4 regions of the Fictibacillus sp. UD genome follow, and region 4 is predicted to be linked to each of the others. Evidence: predicted binding sites of a transcription regulator. Region 4 holds the regulator's gene; each other region holds the start of a gene.

Evidence for each region. The regulator LexA, encoded in region 4, represses DNA repair genes until DNA is damaged. The targets are predictions, from matches to a motif close to CGAACATATGTTCG.
Region 1: the regulator LexA is predicted to act here: its motif matches at 2,354-2,367, upstream of P8610_RS02870 (DNA polymerase thumb domain-containing protein).
Region 2: the regulator LexA is predicted to act here: its motif matches at 1,673-1,686, upstream of P8610_RS03245 (YolD-like family protein).
Region 3: the regulator LexA is predicted to act here: its motif matches at 1,728-1,741, upstream of uvrB (excinuclease ABC subunit UvrB).

What each region holds. Positions count from the first base shown of each region.
Region 1 is NZ_JARUHH010000001.1:552,429-556,587, reverse strand. Features, by position in the region: gene P8610_RS02880 (ZIP family metal transporter) at 1-618, shown strand, start outside; gene P8610_RS02875 (YolD-like family protein) at 692-1,021, opposite strand; gene P8610_RS02870 (DNA polymerase thumb domain-containing protein) at 1,037-2,293, opposite strand; gene P8610_RS02865 (YqzH family protein) at 2,457-2,657, shown strand; gene P8610_RS02860 (SDR family NAD(P)-dependent oxidoreductase) at 2,899-3,690, opposite strand; gene P8610_RS02855 (MBL fold metallo-hydrolase) at 3,687-4,159, opposite strand, start outside.
Region 2 is NZ_JARUHH010000001.1:618,864-623,022, reverse strand. Features, by position in the region: gene P8610_RS03265 (SIR2 family protein) at 1-18, opposite strand, end outside; gene P8610_RS03260 (hypothetical protein) at 128-313, opposite strand; gene P8610_RS03255 (hypothetical protein) at 360-689, opposite strand; gene P8610_RS03250 (DUF4145 domain-containing protein) at 744-1,475, opposite strand; gene P8610_RS03245 (YolD-like family protein) at 1,716-1,916, shown strand; partial or broken gene P8610_RS03240 (asparaginase) at 2,113-2,601, shown strand; gene P8610_RS03235 (YpdA family putative bacillithiol disulfide reductase) at 2,636-3,622, opposite strand; gene P8610_RS03230 (Glu/Leu/Phe/Val family dehydrogenase) at 3,724-4,159, opposite strand, start outside.
Region 3 is NZ_JARUHH010000004.1:188,061-192,219, reverse strand. Features, by position in the region: gene uvrB (excinuclease ABC subunit UvrB) at 1-1,638, opposite strand, end outside; gene P8610_RS09020 (sulfite exporter TauE/SafE family protein) at 1,892-2,764, shown strand; gene P8610_RS09015 (DUF2198 family protein) at 2,781-3,011, opposite strand; gene P8610_RS09010 (hypothetical protein) at 3,256-3,441, shown strand; gene P8610_RS09005 (serine/threonine protein kinase) at 3,468-4,159, shown strand, end outside.
Region 4 is NZ_JARUHH010000003.1:305,485-309,643, forward strand. Features, by position in the region: gene P8610_RS07780 (HesB/YadR/YfhF family protein) at 1-96, opposite strand, end outside; gene P8610_RS07785 (DUF896 domain-containing protein) at 202-441, opposite strand; gene P8610_RS07790 (YneB family resolvase-like protein) at 502-1,146, opposite strand; gene yneA (cell division suppressor protein YneA) at 1,167-1,433, opposite strand; gene lexA (transcriptional repressor LexA) at 1,593-2,207, shown strand; gene P8610_RS07805 (DUF2642 domain-containing protein) at 2,359-2,607, shown strand; gene P8610_RS07810 (hypothetical protein) at 2,722-3,201, opposite strand; gene P8610_RS07815 (hypothetical protein) at 3,432-3,761, shown strand; gene P8610_RS07820 (sugar transferase) at 3,773-4,159, shown strand, end outside.

The sequences.
Region 1 (4,159 bases), on a different contig from region 4:
TTTACAGCAGGCATCATGGTCGCTGCATCTACTTTTAGCTTGATTCCTCAAGCTTTAAAATTATCAAACTTAACTGTGCTGACAATCGGGATCACACTCGGTACCTTAACACTATTGGTTTTAGAAAGATTCGTTCCGCATGTTGATCTCGATCATTCTAAAATCTTTAAAGGCATTGATTCAAAGGCTTTTCTTGTTATTGCTGCGATAACACTGCATAACTTACCTGAGGGACTTTCTGTTGGTGTCAGCTATGCGAGTGATAATACAGGACTGGGCGGTTTGATTGCATTCGCGATTGGTCTTCAGAACGCACCTGAGGGAATGCTTGTGGCACTTTTTTTGATTCATCAGAAGATGAACAGAATAAAAGCGTTCGTTATTGCAACGTTAACAGGTGCTGTTGAAATCGTCACCGCGATGCTTGGCTACCTTTTAACTTCGTATGTGGAGAACCTTGTGCCATATGGTCTTTCTTTTGCAGCCGGTGCTATGCTCTTTATCGTATACAAAGAGCTCATTCCTGAAAGCCATGGAGACGGCCACGCACGTTCTGCTACATTATCATTTATTGCGGGGCTATTGATCATGATCTACTTAACACAGATTTTCGGATGATAATAAAAGGCTGTTAAAAGACCTTTTTAAAATGGCGTAATTAAAAACTGGCCCTGCATCGGACCAGTTTTTTTTATGCGTAATCAATATTCATAATTTCCGTGACTTTTAGGATATGCATCTTATCGGCCTCATCCATCACACGTAATTCCTTTTTGAATTCATCTACGTAATGAACCTGCCCCTTAATCTCAGCACTTCTTCCTTTTTCAAAATACGTAAACTTTAATGTTTGATTCTCCTCCATCGCGACACAGATTGTCTCATTAAATTCTTCGTACTTTTGTTCATCTAGTTCGGGTTTTCGCCCGTAATCCAGACCGTCCTGATGTTCTCTTAACATTTTCACGTGTTCCGGCAGCATCATCGCCGTCCACTTAATAGTGCCTCTGTCACGAATCACTGTTCGCCCTCCTCCCTATGCCTTATGTCCGCCTAAAAGCCGGCTTCTGTATAAAGCTGTTCCTCCTCTTGTATAGGAAACAGCCCGCAAAAGAGAGTTGGAGCCGTGTTTTTGCCGAATATCGTCCATCACATAGCCAATTTTTCTTTTTTGTGGATGATCTAAAGAAAATAAAGTAAGCTGTGTTTCTGTATCTTCAGAGACGTTGGAAAGAGCGATTGAAATCTTGCGCACCGTCTCTCCCTGATAAAAAGTTCGAAGCAAATCCAGACAAACTTTATAGAGCTCCATCGTAATATTAGTAGGCTGATCGATTGATTTGGAACGGTGGAAGCCTCCTCCTCCTTCATCTTTGCTGTATCCTAATCCAAAGCTGATGGTCCTCCCTGCTTTTCTTGCTCGTCTAGCACGTCTTGCCACCTCTTCGCACATCTCTAAAATGACGTGTTTAATCTCGTTTAAATCTGTATAGTCTCGCAGTAAGATCTGGCTCTTTCCATAGCTGATCTGTCCTTGAAGAATAGGAGCGCCAATCTCAGACAGATCCACTCCCCAAGCATGGTAGTAGAGCTGATTTCCCATGATACCGAACTTTTTCTCTAAAAGCTCCAGGGGATAATGCGCCAGATCACCTACTGTTACAATCCCCATTCTGTTTAACGTACGTTCCACTCGCGACCCGATGCCCCACATCTGACTTAAAGGAGCTAGAGGCCATAGCTTCGTTTCTACATCTTCGTATCGCCATTCGGCTACGCCTTTTTTCTTTGCCTCTAGATCTAGACAAAGCTTTGACATGAGCATGTTTGGACCAATTCCAATCGCGCACGGCAACCCAAACTCTCTCCAGATGTCACGCCGGATTCTTTCTGCGAGTTCTTGTGCGCTTCCCCATAATTTTTCTGTTCCATCGGCTTGAAGAAAACTTTCATCTACGCTGTATGTGTGTATGGACTCAGGCGGAACATAACGGTGCAGCAATTTCGTAATTTCCATTGATCTCTCTAGAAAAAAAGCCATCTGTGCGTTTACAATGATGATGTCTTTATTTTTGGGGATTTCAAAAAGCCTGCTTCCTGTCCGGATACCAAAATCGGCTTTTAATCGCGGAGAAGCAGCAAGCACGACACTGCCTTGCCGTTCTGTATCCCCTACTACTGCCAAATGACACGTCAGCGGATTTAATCCTAAGCGCACAGCAGCACAGCTCGCATAAAAACTTTTCATATCCATACATAAGATGGTGCGCTTTGGCATTTCATCATAGTTCATTTGTCACAACTCCTTCGCCTTTTACGAACATCTGTTCCTTATATGTATACCCATTTTAACCGAATGTATGTTCTTATAACAATGGTAATTTTTTCAGCAAATTTTGCAGATTGACGTTTTTTACTCAAAAGTCTAGGATTTATAAGGAAAGACAGGTGAAAAAATGGACCGCTCTTTGTTAAGAAAAATGATCGTACAGTCGTTAAAGAGATACTTATGGGAAGAAGAAGATTGCATATTAACAGATACTGAATGGAATGAGCTTGAGGAGAAGATCCTGGGGCAGATGAGCGAAGAGGATCAGAAAGAGGCTGTTTATACTATTATTCAAGACGTTGTTTATGAATTTTTTACAAATAAATAAACAGGTTCTTTATGAAAACAGAACCTGTGCTAAGTGAGGAGATCAAATCTGAGAGATCAATGTGGAGTTTCGGGTGGCAACCCTTGAGTTTGAGCTTCAATCCACGAGTTTCAAGCTTCAATCCACGAGTTTCAAGCTTCAATCCACATATTTTGGCCTTCAATCCACGAGTGCTCTTGATTCTCTTATTATGATGCTATACTTCCCACTCAATTAGTTAACATAATATAATTATAGTCGTCTACTTTTGGCGAAACGATTTTCCGCCTAATGTTTCGATCAATTTTGGCATCACTTGGTACATTGTGCTCCCGACATTCATCCACCAAGGCAGATTAATCTCACGTACAGGACGTTCCATCGCCTTTACGATTTTTTCGGAAACATGGGAAGGCTGAAGCATCATTTTTTGAACATTTTTTACGTAATTTCCTGACTGGTCCGCAAGCGTAAAGAAGTCTGTCGCTATTGGTCCCGGATTGATGGTTGTCACGTCGACCCCCTTATGAGCAACTTCGAGACGCAAACCGTTTGAGAAACCTAGAACAGCATGTTTAGTGGCTGCATACACGCTTGATTTCGGTGTTGAGATCTTGCCGGCTTGTGAAGCGATATTCACGATGTGTCCGCTCCCTCTTTGAAGCATATGAGGCAGAAGTGCTCTCGTACACGCCATTAAACCAAGAACGTTCGTTGAAAACATACCCTCAATATTCTTCCAAGGTGACTGGGCAAATTCTTCGAAGATGCCGTAGCCAGCGTTGTTCACTAAAATATGTATGTGTGGATGTTCCTTTAAAATCTGTGAGAATACGACATCCACGGTTTCTTGGTTTGAAACATCCAGTATGTAGTATGGTGCAGTGATATTGGTTTCTTTTAAGATCATTTCCTGAACTGCTTTTAGCTGATCTTCTCTTCTTGCGGTCAGGATGGGGATAGCCCCTTTTTTAGCAACATCCATAGCAAGGCGGGCACCAAGTCCCCCCGATGCTCCTGTGATCAAAACGACTTTTCCGTTCAGTGTATTCATCTTACAACTCCTGTTCTGCGATAATAAAAAGCTGCTTTCTCTTTATCTATTGACACTCTTCCTTCAGATTCAAGAAGGTCAAGGTGGCCTGCAACTTCCGAGACAACCAAACCCAGCTGCTTTTCATATAATTTAGGAAAAAGACGTGCACACAGCTCAAATACGGTCAAAGGCTCATCACTTAACAAATGTTCAAGAGCTTTTGCCCGCTCGTTATGATCGAGCAGCCTTTTCCTGATTAAATCGTGAGCGTTCGTAAAAGGTTCGCCATGACCAGGATAAACCATTTCTAAATGTAATGCTAAAAGATGTTGAAGAGTCTCACGGTATTGAAGCAGCGTTTTAGGACGCTCGGTTCCACCCATTGGTGGCGGTTCTAGGAGAGCATTGGATGAAATATGCGGCAAAAGAACGTCCCCGCCGATTAAGGTTCCCTCCCTTTCACTGTAAAGCGACAGATGGTCTGGCG
Region 2 (4,159 bases), on a different contig from region 4:
AAAATCTTTGATATGCATAGAATCCCCTCGTTTTTAAAAGTTAAATAAATTATACCATTTTTAACTAATTCATCCTATGATTACACATTAAAATAATATCTCTATAAATATAGAAACACCCTAATTTTCAGAGTGTTTTTTCTTGATTTAAATAGACTTTTTTAAATACATCTTCAATCATTTTGACTTTTTGTTCATCTGATCTAAAGTCATCACAAAGAATGCAAAATGTACCGAGAATAATTGACTTAGATTCTTCGCTAGTCATTTTTTTATGAACGTAATTAGAAAACACTCTTCTAATAAAACTCATATATCCTCCTACAAAATTAAAGCACTCCTAACAGAGTGCCTTGTTATCAAGAATTAACTTTAATTACTGCTTCAATATTCTCTATTAGTTTTTCATTCGCAATAATTTTTTGGTTGTTATCAACCTGTATTTTCTCGTATTCTTTTTTCAGAGCCTGAAGGCTTTCGGATAAAGGAGTTACATTATCTTCTTTAATTCTTTCCATGGAAGAACGTCTAAAAGTTTTTTCTGCTAATTCATATCTTGCTCGTAAACGTTCAACTTTAATTTCCATTGAGTCTAATTCTTGTTCTAATTTACTATTTTCTTCTTTCAATTCCTTAAGCCATGCTTTTGCTTCAGAAATACGTATTTCTGCCTTTTTATCACTATTCATTTTACATACCTCCCCTTTGTCTACTAAATACGACAAAAAGGAAAAAAATTCCTTCTACTTTTTAACCAAACTTTTTTCTCTCAACTCATAAATACTTTCAAATATTCCTTCTACAATAATGATTGCAGGTCTAAGAGTTTTAATACAAGGAATTTCTATTTCATGCACTGCACTATTTCCTATATCCCTAATTTCCTGTAAAATTCTACATTGATCCCATAGAATTAACTGTTTTTCATACAATCCATATATCTTACCTTCAAGGGATGTGGAATATACTTCATTACCTTTTCTAGAGACTTTAACTTTTTTATCTTCATCATAAAGTCTTCCACCCGTTATATTAGTTTTAAGACAAATTGCTTCAATTAAAGTTCTCAAGCCCGCTGCACATAAAATGTTAAAACGCTGATTAAAAACTTGTACTATTTGTGAATACAATTCTTTCAATTCAGGATCAACATGATTAAAGTTTTTTATTTTCAACTTATAATCTCCAAGGAAAAAATCATCTCTGGACGGTTTTGGTGGCTCTTCTGGAAATACCTTAAAAATATCTTTCCATTCTCTTTCACCTGTATATTCATTATAATCCCAAGTATCCTCATCACCATATTGTTCAACAAAAGCAACTGTGTCACAACCCATACATTGAACTATGTGATATTTCGCATGCCAGTGTATGTCTGAATGATAATCAGCAACCTCACTATGAGTCTTTAAAATATGATGATTTCTAGCACCTTTACATACATTACAATAAACTTTTTCTTCTAATTTATTCACACTATATCACCCACTTTTATCTTACAGTTAAAGGGAATTACTTACTATAAATAATTTTTAATGGGTGTGTAAAATGACATGCTAGGTTTTTGTACTCAATTAGGGGTATCCATGAGGCTAAAAACTGCATAAAAATAACGTTTTTTTATAATAACAAAAAAACAAAGACAAATTAATCAATTAAATTACACCTTTTAAGAACATTTGTTCGTGTTATGATATTACTAAAGGAGTGATATTATGACTATTCGAGATCGGGGTAACATTAAGTGGACAAGTTTGATGCTACCTGAACATGTTAAGGAATTAAGAAAATACATACATGAGGAGTATTACGATATACCTGAACCTAACGTAGATGAACAACAAATGGATAATATGAACGAATTGATCCTTGAAGCAATGGAATTCCACTTCCCTTTAAGGTTTACATTGTATTAAAACAAAAGGTTAATTGAATTATCTGGTTATATTCACTTTATTTATCAAAATAAGAATGAATTTCGTATTAAGGATTTTAATAATTGTCTTCATACAATTGATTTTTCAAAAATAAAAAATATAAATAAAAGCTAAGGGGATAGACCATTCTCTTGTCGAAAAAACGAATTTACTGTCGCTTTTTTGTTAGTAAAACAAATTACATACAAGTAACATTGCTACTTTTCAGAGTCCTCAATATGGACCGATCGGAATTGTTACAAAAAGAGGGGTTCTGTTTCATCATACACCACTGAAATCCAGTTCATTTCACGTTAAGAAATTTTCTAAAAATGTCATCTTACTAAAAGCATATGCAGGAATGGACGGCAGTTTGATAAAAGCCGCAACAAACGCTACAGACGGAGTCGTCATTGAAGCTTTAGGACAAGGCAACTTGCCGCCTGCGACGGTTCCCGCGTTAAAAGAACTCATATCAAATGGAATACCAGTTGTACTCGTTTCTAGATGCTTTAACGGAATCGCACAAGATATATACTCCTATGAAGGTGGAGGAAAACATCTGAAAGAACTAGGTGCCATCTTCTCAAACGGTTTAAATGGACAAAAAGCACGTTTAAAGCTGATGATCGCACTCGAAAACACGAGTGACTGTAATCAACTGCAACAGCTTTTCCTTGAATAGCACAACAAAGAAACCGATAACCCGCATTTAGGGATTACCGGTTTCTATTTCTTTCTTCAATCGTTTTAGCGATCATCTCACCGTGAAATCTTCCATTTTCAATAAAGATTTCATTTGCATTATTACCTGCTGCAATAACACCTGCTATAAATAGCCCTTCAACGTTTGTCTCCATCGTTTCTTCGGAAAAACAAGGCCGCCCTGTTTCTTCCTGTATGCTTACTCCCATATTAGAAAGAAACTTATGATCAGGATGATAACCTGTCATAGCAAATACAGCATGAAACGGGTAATACTTCTCTTCCCCACTTTCATTCACATAAATGCCATCATCGGTAATTTTATTTACAGAAGCGTTAAATGTCATTTGAATATTGCCTGTTTTAACTCCAGCCTCAAATTCCGGAAGCACCCAAGGCTTTATACTTGGTGAATATTCACTGCCTCTATAAAAGACATGAGGACGAGCTCCTGCTTTTTCAAGTTCAAGGGCTGCATCTATCGCTGAATTCTTCCCGCCAATCACAGCTACATCAAGATCATAGAAAGGATGACCCTCATTAAAATAATGAAAGACATGAGGAAGATCTTCTCCTTCAATGTTCATTAAATTAGGGTTGTCATAATAACCAGTTGCAATAATTACCCATTTCGCTTCATAGAACAATGTCTCTTTTTTTCTATTTATTGTTTGAATGGTAAATTTACCATCTGACCTTTTTGTAACAGATTTCGCTTTTTCAAATGTGCGTACATGAAGCTTGTTTCTCTTTACGACTTCACGATAATACGTTAACGCATGAATCCTTTTAGGCTTTCTTTGTTCGTGCACAAAGGGGAAATCCCCAATTTCAAGTTTTTCGCTTGAGCTGAAAAACGTTTGATGGGTCGGATATTGATAAATGGTGTTCACAACATTCCCTTTTTCAATCACACAATACGATATGCCTTTCTTTTGCAGGGCAATAGCAGCTGCTAGCCCACAAGGCCCTCCACCGATAATACAGACTTCAATCTTCAATTCTTCACCACTCCAAAAAAACGCTAATGTTCTTTTATTATCATGCCAAAAAAAATCTCCTATCATCAATGATAGGAGATTTAGTATAAGTTTGCAAAAATTTAAATCCATCCTCTGAAGCGAGAAGCCTCAGCCATCTTACGAACACCAACCATATATGCAGCTAGTCTCATGTTTACTTTTCGGTTCATGGCAGTGGTATAAACTGTTTCAAACGACTTTACCATAACTTTTTCTAACTTTTCTTCTACTTCTTCTTCTGTCCAGTAATATCCTTGATTGTTCTGAACCCATTCAAAATAAGAAACCGTTACTCCACCAGCACTAGCTAAAACGTCTGGAACCAATAGAATTCCTCTTTCAGATAAAATTCTAGTTGCTTCAAGCGTTGTCGGTCCGTTTGCTGCTTCTACAACAATCGTAGCTTTGATCTGATGTGCATTTCTTTCAGTAATCTGGTTTTCAATGGCTGCCGGTACTAAAATATCGCAATCAAGTTCTAGCAGCTCTTGATTAGTTATCGTATCTTTAAATAAT
Region 3 (4,159 bases), on a different contig from region 4:
GTGACCGTTCGAGTTACGCGCCGCACGTCCGATCGTCTGAATGAGTGAACGTTCTGAACGTAGAAATCCTTCTTTATCTGCGTCTAAAATAGCGACGAGTGATACTTCTGGGATATCAAGTCCTTCTCGAAGCAAGTTGATCCCAACGAGAACATCAAACACGCCGAGACGGAGGTCACGAATGATCTGAATCCGTTCGAGCGTCTTAATTTCAGAATGAAGATAGCGAACCTTAATACCTAGTTCAACAAAGTAATCGGTAAGATCTTCAGACATTTTCTTCGTTAACGTTGTAACAAGAACTCTTTCGTTTTGCTCGATTCTCTCATTGATCTCGCCAAGCAAGTCATCGATCTGTCCTTTAATCGGACGGACTTCAAGTGTAGGATCTAATAACCCAGTAGGACGAATAATCTGCTCAACAGGCTCTGGAGCATGTTCGAGTTCATACGGACCTGGTGTTGCAGATACATAAATATGCTGAAACTTTGTGTAACGCTCGAATTCTTCAAACGTTAATGGCCGGTTGTCTTTTGCTGAAGGGAGACGGAATCCGTGATCCACAAGCACCCCTTTTCTCGCTTGGTCTCCATTAAACATTCCACGAATTTGCGGAAGTGTAACATGCGATTCATCGATCACGATTAATGAATCGTCCGGAAAGTAGTCAAGCAATGTATAAGGTGTGGATCCTAATGGTCTCAGTGTCAGGTGAACAGAGTAGTTCTCAATTCCTGAACAAAAGCCCATTTCAGCCATCATCTCAAGATCGTACCTTGTTCTCTGTTCGAGTCGCTGTGCTTCTAATAGCTTGCCAGCTTCGTTCAGTTCTTTCAGGCGATCTTCCAGTTCCGCTTCAATGCGTTTGATCGCTACTTTCATTTTCTCTTCACGAGTAACGAAGTGGGATGCAGGGAAAATGGCAACATGATTGCGTTCCCCTAAAATTTCACCAGTTAGGGCGTCCACTTCTGTAATACGGTCGATCTCATCACCAAAAAACTCTACGCGTAAGCAATGTTCGTCACGTGAGGCTGGGAAGATTTCAACCACATCACCTCTGACACGGAACGTACCACGCGTAAAGTTAATGTCGTTACGGTTGTATTGAACATCGACAAGGTCACGAAGAAGCTGATCGCGGTCTTTCTCCATTCCTTCTCTTAAAGAGATCACCATGTCTTTGTATTCTTCAGGAGAACCTAGACCATAAATACAGGACACACTTGCCACAATAATAACGTCTTTTCTTTCGAATAACGATGAAGTGGCAGAGTGACGAAGTTTATCTATTTCGTCGTTGATGCTTGCATCTTTTTCGATGTACGTATCGGAATGAGCAATATATGCTTCTGGCTGATAATAGTCGTAATACGATACAAAATATTCAACTGCATTGTTTGGGAAAAATTCTTTTAACTCACTATAAAGCTGTCCGGCTAGTGTTTTGTTATGAGCAATAACAAGAGTCGGTTTGTTTACTTCCTGAATAACGTTGGAAACCGTAAACGTCTTCCCTGTTCCGGTCGCACCAAGCAAGGTCATACTCTTTTTCCCTGCATTAATATTCTCCACAAGATGCTTGATCGCTGCGGGCTGATCTCCTTGTGGCTGATAGTTAGATTTGATTTCGAACATCTGACTTTGACTCACAAAACCGAACCTCCGTTCCTAAAATCTGGTTACTCAAATTATAGCATAGCACCTAGCTAAAAACCTAATAATTACGAACAAATATTCGCAGAAGTTTCTGGAAAGAAATCAAAGTGTTATACTTAAAGATAGGCGCTTGTTGGGAAATAAATTGTGTGGGGTCTGACCCCATTTCCCGCAAGCAGTACCAAGGGTTGCGGGGAAATTGTAGCAGGTGTGTCCCCAAAAGGAGTTTAAAATGGAATTTTTCTATATACTGCTAGGTTTGTGCATCGGAATCTTTTCTGGCATTTTCGGTATTGGGGGAGGCTTTATTCTGACCCCCGTTTTAATTTTGTTCGGCATTCCGCCTCTTTCAGCGATCGGTACCAGTCTCATGTATTCAATCGGGACGAGTGTTTCTGGGGTTGCGGCGCATCTAAAATACAAGAATATTATATGGAAAACGGCCGCTGTTTTGGGATCAGTTGGAATTATCGCTACTCAAATCGCTCATCCGCTTGTGGTATGGCTTGAGAAGATGGGGTATGACGATACAGTAATCCCTGTGTTTTATATTGTGCTTCTTGCCTACTTTGCCCTTTCCCTGCTTTATAAGCAGTCAAAACGCAAGAATACAGCGAATGCATCCACTGAAATTCATTTTTCTTGGATCAAAGCAATCTTTATTGGATTTACAGGCGGGTTCATTTCTACAACATTGGGTGTTGGCGGAGGATTTGTAATGGTACCGATGCTCATCTCTTTAATGAAATTCCCTTCTAGAAAAGCTGTAGGCACGAGCTTAGTCAGTGTATTCTTGATTGTTACTGCTGGATTCTTGACGTATGCCTCATCCGTTCAACTAGACTATAAGCTCGGGATTTTACTCATTCTTGGCGCTTTAGTCGGTACTCAGCTTGGTGCAAAGCTTACGACTATCTATACAAGCGAACAGATACAAAAGTATTTAGGTGCACTATACATCACAATATTAATTTCAGTTGTCCTTAAACTTGTACACTTTGATAAAGTTGGACTTGGTGTAATTACACTTTATGTGTTAACGATGCTTGTTCATTTCTTTAAAAAAACGATTTCGCATACAAAAAGAAAGACGTCTACCTCGTGAAGGTGACGTCTTTTTTCTATCTTACTTTTCTTTTTTGTTTATTATAAATTTTGAGACCCAGGAAAAACCCTATGATCGTAAAAATGACAGCAACGATTTGGAGAGGTAAAGGCTGATTCAACCCATCAAAACCAAAAATTAAAATAATAATCGTTATTCCTAACGGCAAGTATTTTGTAAACAGCACTCTATTAAAAAGCAGCTGCAGAAATACAGGCAACAAAGCTGCAAAAACATACTCCAACATGAAACGAAAAACCCCTCTCCTTGAACAACCCAAAAACATAGCTTTTGTAAACGTTCATATATACCTCTCTAAATTTAACAAAACTCTCTAGACAAAAACAAGGAAATTATTGAGGGAAATAAATTGTTTGGGGTCAGACCCCATTTCCCAAGATGAAACTTTCTGTTTAAAAGTACGTACAGTAGGATATTGCTTAAAAGGCACGAATATCCTAAACAAACAGATCGAAGGAGATGGTTTAATCATGTTAATGAAGCTACTAAAATCGTTATTGGGACATAAAAGCTACAAAAAATACAGCAGTTCTGGTTACAAATACAAAAAGAAATATAAGAAATACAGCAGCAGTGATTTTGGAAAGAAACATTATGGCGGATACGGACACAAGCATTATAAGAAGAAAAAGAGAAGCAGCTTCTTTAGCAGCTGATCCTCATCTCTTATTAACAACTTATTATGATTACTGAATGGTGGAAAGGTCTTCAACGCTTGGTCTACGACAGGCCACTTAAGGCAGATTTCCTGATTCATGGCCGGTACAAAATTAAAGAAGTGCTTGGGATGGGTAGTTACGGGATAACTTATATAGCAGTTGATATTCAAACAAAGGAAGCAATCGTATTAAAGCAGCTCAGGACGACTAAAGCGAAAACAGACAGCGGTCTTCATTCTTTTCAAAGAGAGTCCCAAATGCTAAAGGCATTGCAGCACCAACACGTTCCAAAGCTTCTAGACGAATTTCAGAATGAACACGGCTTCTTTATCGCTATGGAATGGATCAATGGTGACACGTTTGAGGACTTGATTTTCCGAGATCAGAAAACCTATAGTGAAGAGGAAACGATACAACTATTGGTGGAGCTATTAAATATTGTAGAAAACTTCCACGAAAAAGGAATAATTCACCGCGATCTGCGAATCCCAAACATCATACTGCGCGATGGAAAGCTTCATATCATTGATTTTGGGCTAGCATGTTATGTAACTGACAAAGAAATTCAAGACCCAGATGATCATCCAGAGAAACTAAGAATGCGTGAAATATCCGTTATTAGTGATCTATTTGCACTCGGTCATTTTGCACTGTTTCTTCTTTATTCTTCCTATGAACCTCAATCTAGAAAGGAAAAAAGCTGGGAAGAAGAATT
Region 4 (4,159 bases):
TCCTGCATATTTCACAAAGAGTCTCAAACCCTCTTTAGCCTCTAATTTAATATCCTTATACAGATTAGCAGCTGCACTTGTAATTGAAAAAGTCAAAATATTCTCCCCTTTCAAAGTTGTTATATAACAGTATATACTAATATGTATAGATTGCAACAGAAAAAAATGCCTATTTACAGTTAAGTAAATAGGCATTCTATATTATTGTTTAAGGTTCTTTTTATTATCTTTACTTCTTTTTAATTTTTCAGGTGTTACATCATCACCGTTAGGGTCTACAAAAGTCATACCGTGCAGATCTTGAACGAAAGACTTGCGGAAGACTTGTAAATACTCTTCTCTTAACTTTTTTTGTTCTGCTTTTTCTGCTGATGTCAATTCCGTTTGTTTTGACTTTCTAGACAGTTCATTTATTCTTTGCATTTTATCTTTTGATAACATGATTAAAAACTCCTTTTGCAGCATTCTTCATTCTATCCTACAGCAGTATGAAAGGAATTTCTAGTTATCTGTATTTTCCATGTGTTCTTTGTATCTTCTATGTACGGTGGCTTTTGATACATTGAAACCTAATCCTTTTAGCGTTAATGCTATGTCATGAAAAGTCAGTTTCATGTTCTTTAAGCGAACAATTTCAGAAATTGGCACTTCTTTTTTGTCTCGCCCGCCACTTGTGTTGTTACTTAAATTCCTCTGCGGTTTATAACCATCTTTAACCGCTTTTCTCATGCCGCGCCTTATTTTCATATTGTGAAGCTTACGTTGATACTCTTCCACAGTGGAGACGATCTCCAGCACCATTTCATCTGCTTCAGTCAACGTGTATTCTCCGTTATTGGACAGTGTATAAACTTTAATATTGTATTTCATTAACTGATGGAGAATAGCCATCTTTGCCTTTCCTCTTCCTAGCCGAGTATCATCTTGAATGAGAAGGCAGTTAAATTCACCGTCTCTTGCCAAATCAAGCACGTTTAATAATTCTTCGCGATCAAGCGAATATCCGCTTGCCCTCTCACTAAAACATGCTATTACTTCAAAACCAAATTGTTTTGCTAACTTTTTTAATTCAGCTTCCTGTCTTTCAATAGATGTGAGTTGTTCTTCTTTTTCAGTACTTACTCTACAGTATATAATAGCTTTCATTTGCCCAAAACCCGCTTTGTCTATTTATTTACTGGTATGATTACTTTCTGCCCTGGAAATACAGCTGACGCATTTACGCTGTTCTTCTTTTCGACCCATTGTATAAACTCCCAGTTGGAATAATGGTGTTTGGCGTTATATTCTTCGGAAAGACTCCAAAGTGAATCTCCCTCTTGTATGGTTACTTCAATATATTGAGCTTCTTGTGATGCAAGATTTGATAACGTAAAAAATATACCACCTAACAACCCTAAAAATACAATAACATGCATTGTCCCTTGTTTCATTGTGATATCCCCTTCCAACAAACGTTTGTTCGCATCTTATGATATTATAATAACTGGAACGTTTGTTCGGTGTCAACTAATTTTTCGAACTTATGTTTGTATCTCTTTATTCCCCATGCTATACTTTTTATAGATAAAAAATTCGGTGAGGTGCTTAAAATGACTAAGTTATCCAGACGACAATTGGATATCCTGGCTTTCATAAAAGAGGAAGTTTCACAAAAAGGATATCCCCCTTCCGTTCGAGAAATTGGGGAAGCGGTAGGTCTTGCTTCAAGCTCTACAGTTCACGGACATTTAGCTAGACTTGAAAAAAAAGGGCTTATTCGCAGAGATCCAACAAAACCTAGAGCGATTGAAGTATTAGGCCTTGAAGACAATATTCCTTCCGTTCGTTCAGTCTCTATCCCTGTAATCGGTAAAGTAACAGCGGGGCTTCCAATAAGTGCGATCGAGAACGTAGAAGAATATTTTCCATTGCCTGAACATGTTGTAGGTGACGAGAATGTGTTTATGCTGTCTGTAGTCGGAGACAGTATGATTGAAGCAGGTATTTTCAATAAGGACTTAGTTGTTGTAAAACAACAGCCTACTGCCAATAACGGAGATATCATCGTAGCTATGACTGATGAAGACGAAGCAACGGTAAAACGGTTCTTTAAAGAAAGTAATCACATTCGTCTGCAGCCAGAGAATTCCTCAATGGAGCCGATTATACTGCAAAGCTGTACGATACTAGGTAAAGTAATCGGAGTATATAGAAGTATTCACTAAATTAAATTGATTAAAATTTAAAAAGAGACATATAAAAGAGAAGCCGCTTAACGTTATGCGGCTTCTCTATTTTATGTTATCACCATTTCTCCCTCTCCTCCCTCTTTATGTATGCATATGCTGTATGGATACCCATACAGGAGGAATAAAAATGTACTATAACCCTTATGATCAGACAAGGAACCAAAATCTGAACACTCAGTATTTGACGTTAGTAGATCCCTTCGTTGTAAATCGACTGCGATCAGTAGTAGGTAAAGATCTAGTAGTAGAAACAACTAAAGATACGATTAGAGGCGTTCTTGTCGAAGTACAGCCTGATCACATTGCATTAAGTGCTGGAGGCGACTCTACTTTTTTTGTTCGAATTCAACAAATTGTTTCTATAATGCCTGTTTAATAAAATACCACACCCCTGAAAAAAATTGTCAGGGGTGTGGTATTTTATACACGCTCATATAAGGGGTGCTTCTGTCCTTTGTCTTATTGCTTTTAAGGCTAAGTTGTCTTGGGTTTATTCCCCTTTACCATCAGCTTTAGTTTCAGCTTTAGTATCAGCGTCCTTGGACTGATTCTTCATCCCGATCCTTTCCTGCAGTTCAGTAAGATCAATACGCAACGAGTGGATTTGATCAGTATGTTTGAGGTTCTTCTCTTGCAATTCCTGAATATACTTTTGCAATCCCTTTTGTATCTCCTGATGACTGACAAGGACATCTGTCAAAGATAATTGTTTGTTATCAGATCTCTTTATCCATGTATCTTCAACCAAAATGCCTTGCTCATGAAAGTACTGATACGATTCCGTCAAGTTTTCCCACTCAGAATCGGTTAATTGTAAAGGATATGTCACCCGATCTGCAAGAGAACCAGGTGTTATGTTATTAATGTCCAGACTTTCCGAAAGTCTTTGATTCTCACTAGCTCCTTTCCAAATGACCAGACATAAGATGACTGCTAATACAATGACGCTTATCCACCGAATGATGTTCATGCAATCCCTCCTCGCTATGATATATGAACAAAGAACTTGTTGCGTGTAACTATTCATTCACACTTTATCTATCGGGTCATATACAAAAGGTGTAGGTGGTGACATATGCTCAATTTGCTAAAAGGAGCATATGGAAGTCGCGTTCCGGAGTAGTTTAGGTGTCTGTTGTCTAATCTGGGGTCATATTTGTTCATCTGCGAAATGAACCCATATAGGATGGAGGTTATTCGATGAAAGCATCGGTATTTGCATCTCATCTAGATGATGAAGTTTTAGGAGTAGGCGGTGCCAATATCAACCACTTAAAAGCAAAAGATATCTACGTGTTCGTAGTCATTGAAGGCTCTTCCACAGAATGGGAAACGCAGGCACAGAACCGGTTTATTCCAAACGTCAATCTCGAAATCACGAATCAACTGAAAAAAAAGCAGAAGGCGATCTCCCATTATCAATTCGATTTACGTCCCTACACCGCTGCCTCCTGGGGGAATCTTATTGGTGTGGAAGTTGCTGAACCTTTTATGCCTATAAGAGATGTAAACAGGAAATCATCGAAATGAACAACCAGCAGCTGAAACGTTTAATGGATGTTATAGGATCTTTTATACTTCTCGTGATTCTCGGACCTTTGCTTCTACTGGCATCGATTGGTGTCCGTTTAAAGCTTGGTCCCCCTGTTCTATATACACAGTGGCGTCCGGGACTTTATGAAAAACCATTCCTCCTTTATAAACTCAGGACCATGAAATCGATCACAGGAGTTGACGGAGAACTTCTCCCAGACAAGGAACGGCTCACTCCTTATGGAAAATGGCTTCGGAAGTTCAGCATTGATGAAATCCCTCAGTTGTATAACGTTTTGAAGGGTGACATGAGTCTTGTAGGTCCTAGACCATTATTGTTGGAATATCTTCCTTTGTACACAACGAACCAGCGTAAAAGGCATAATGTTAAACCA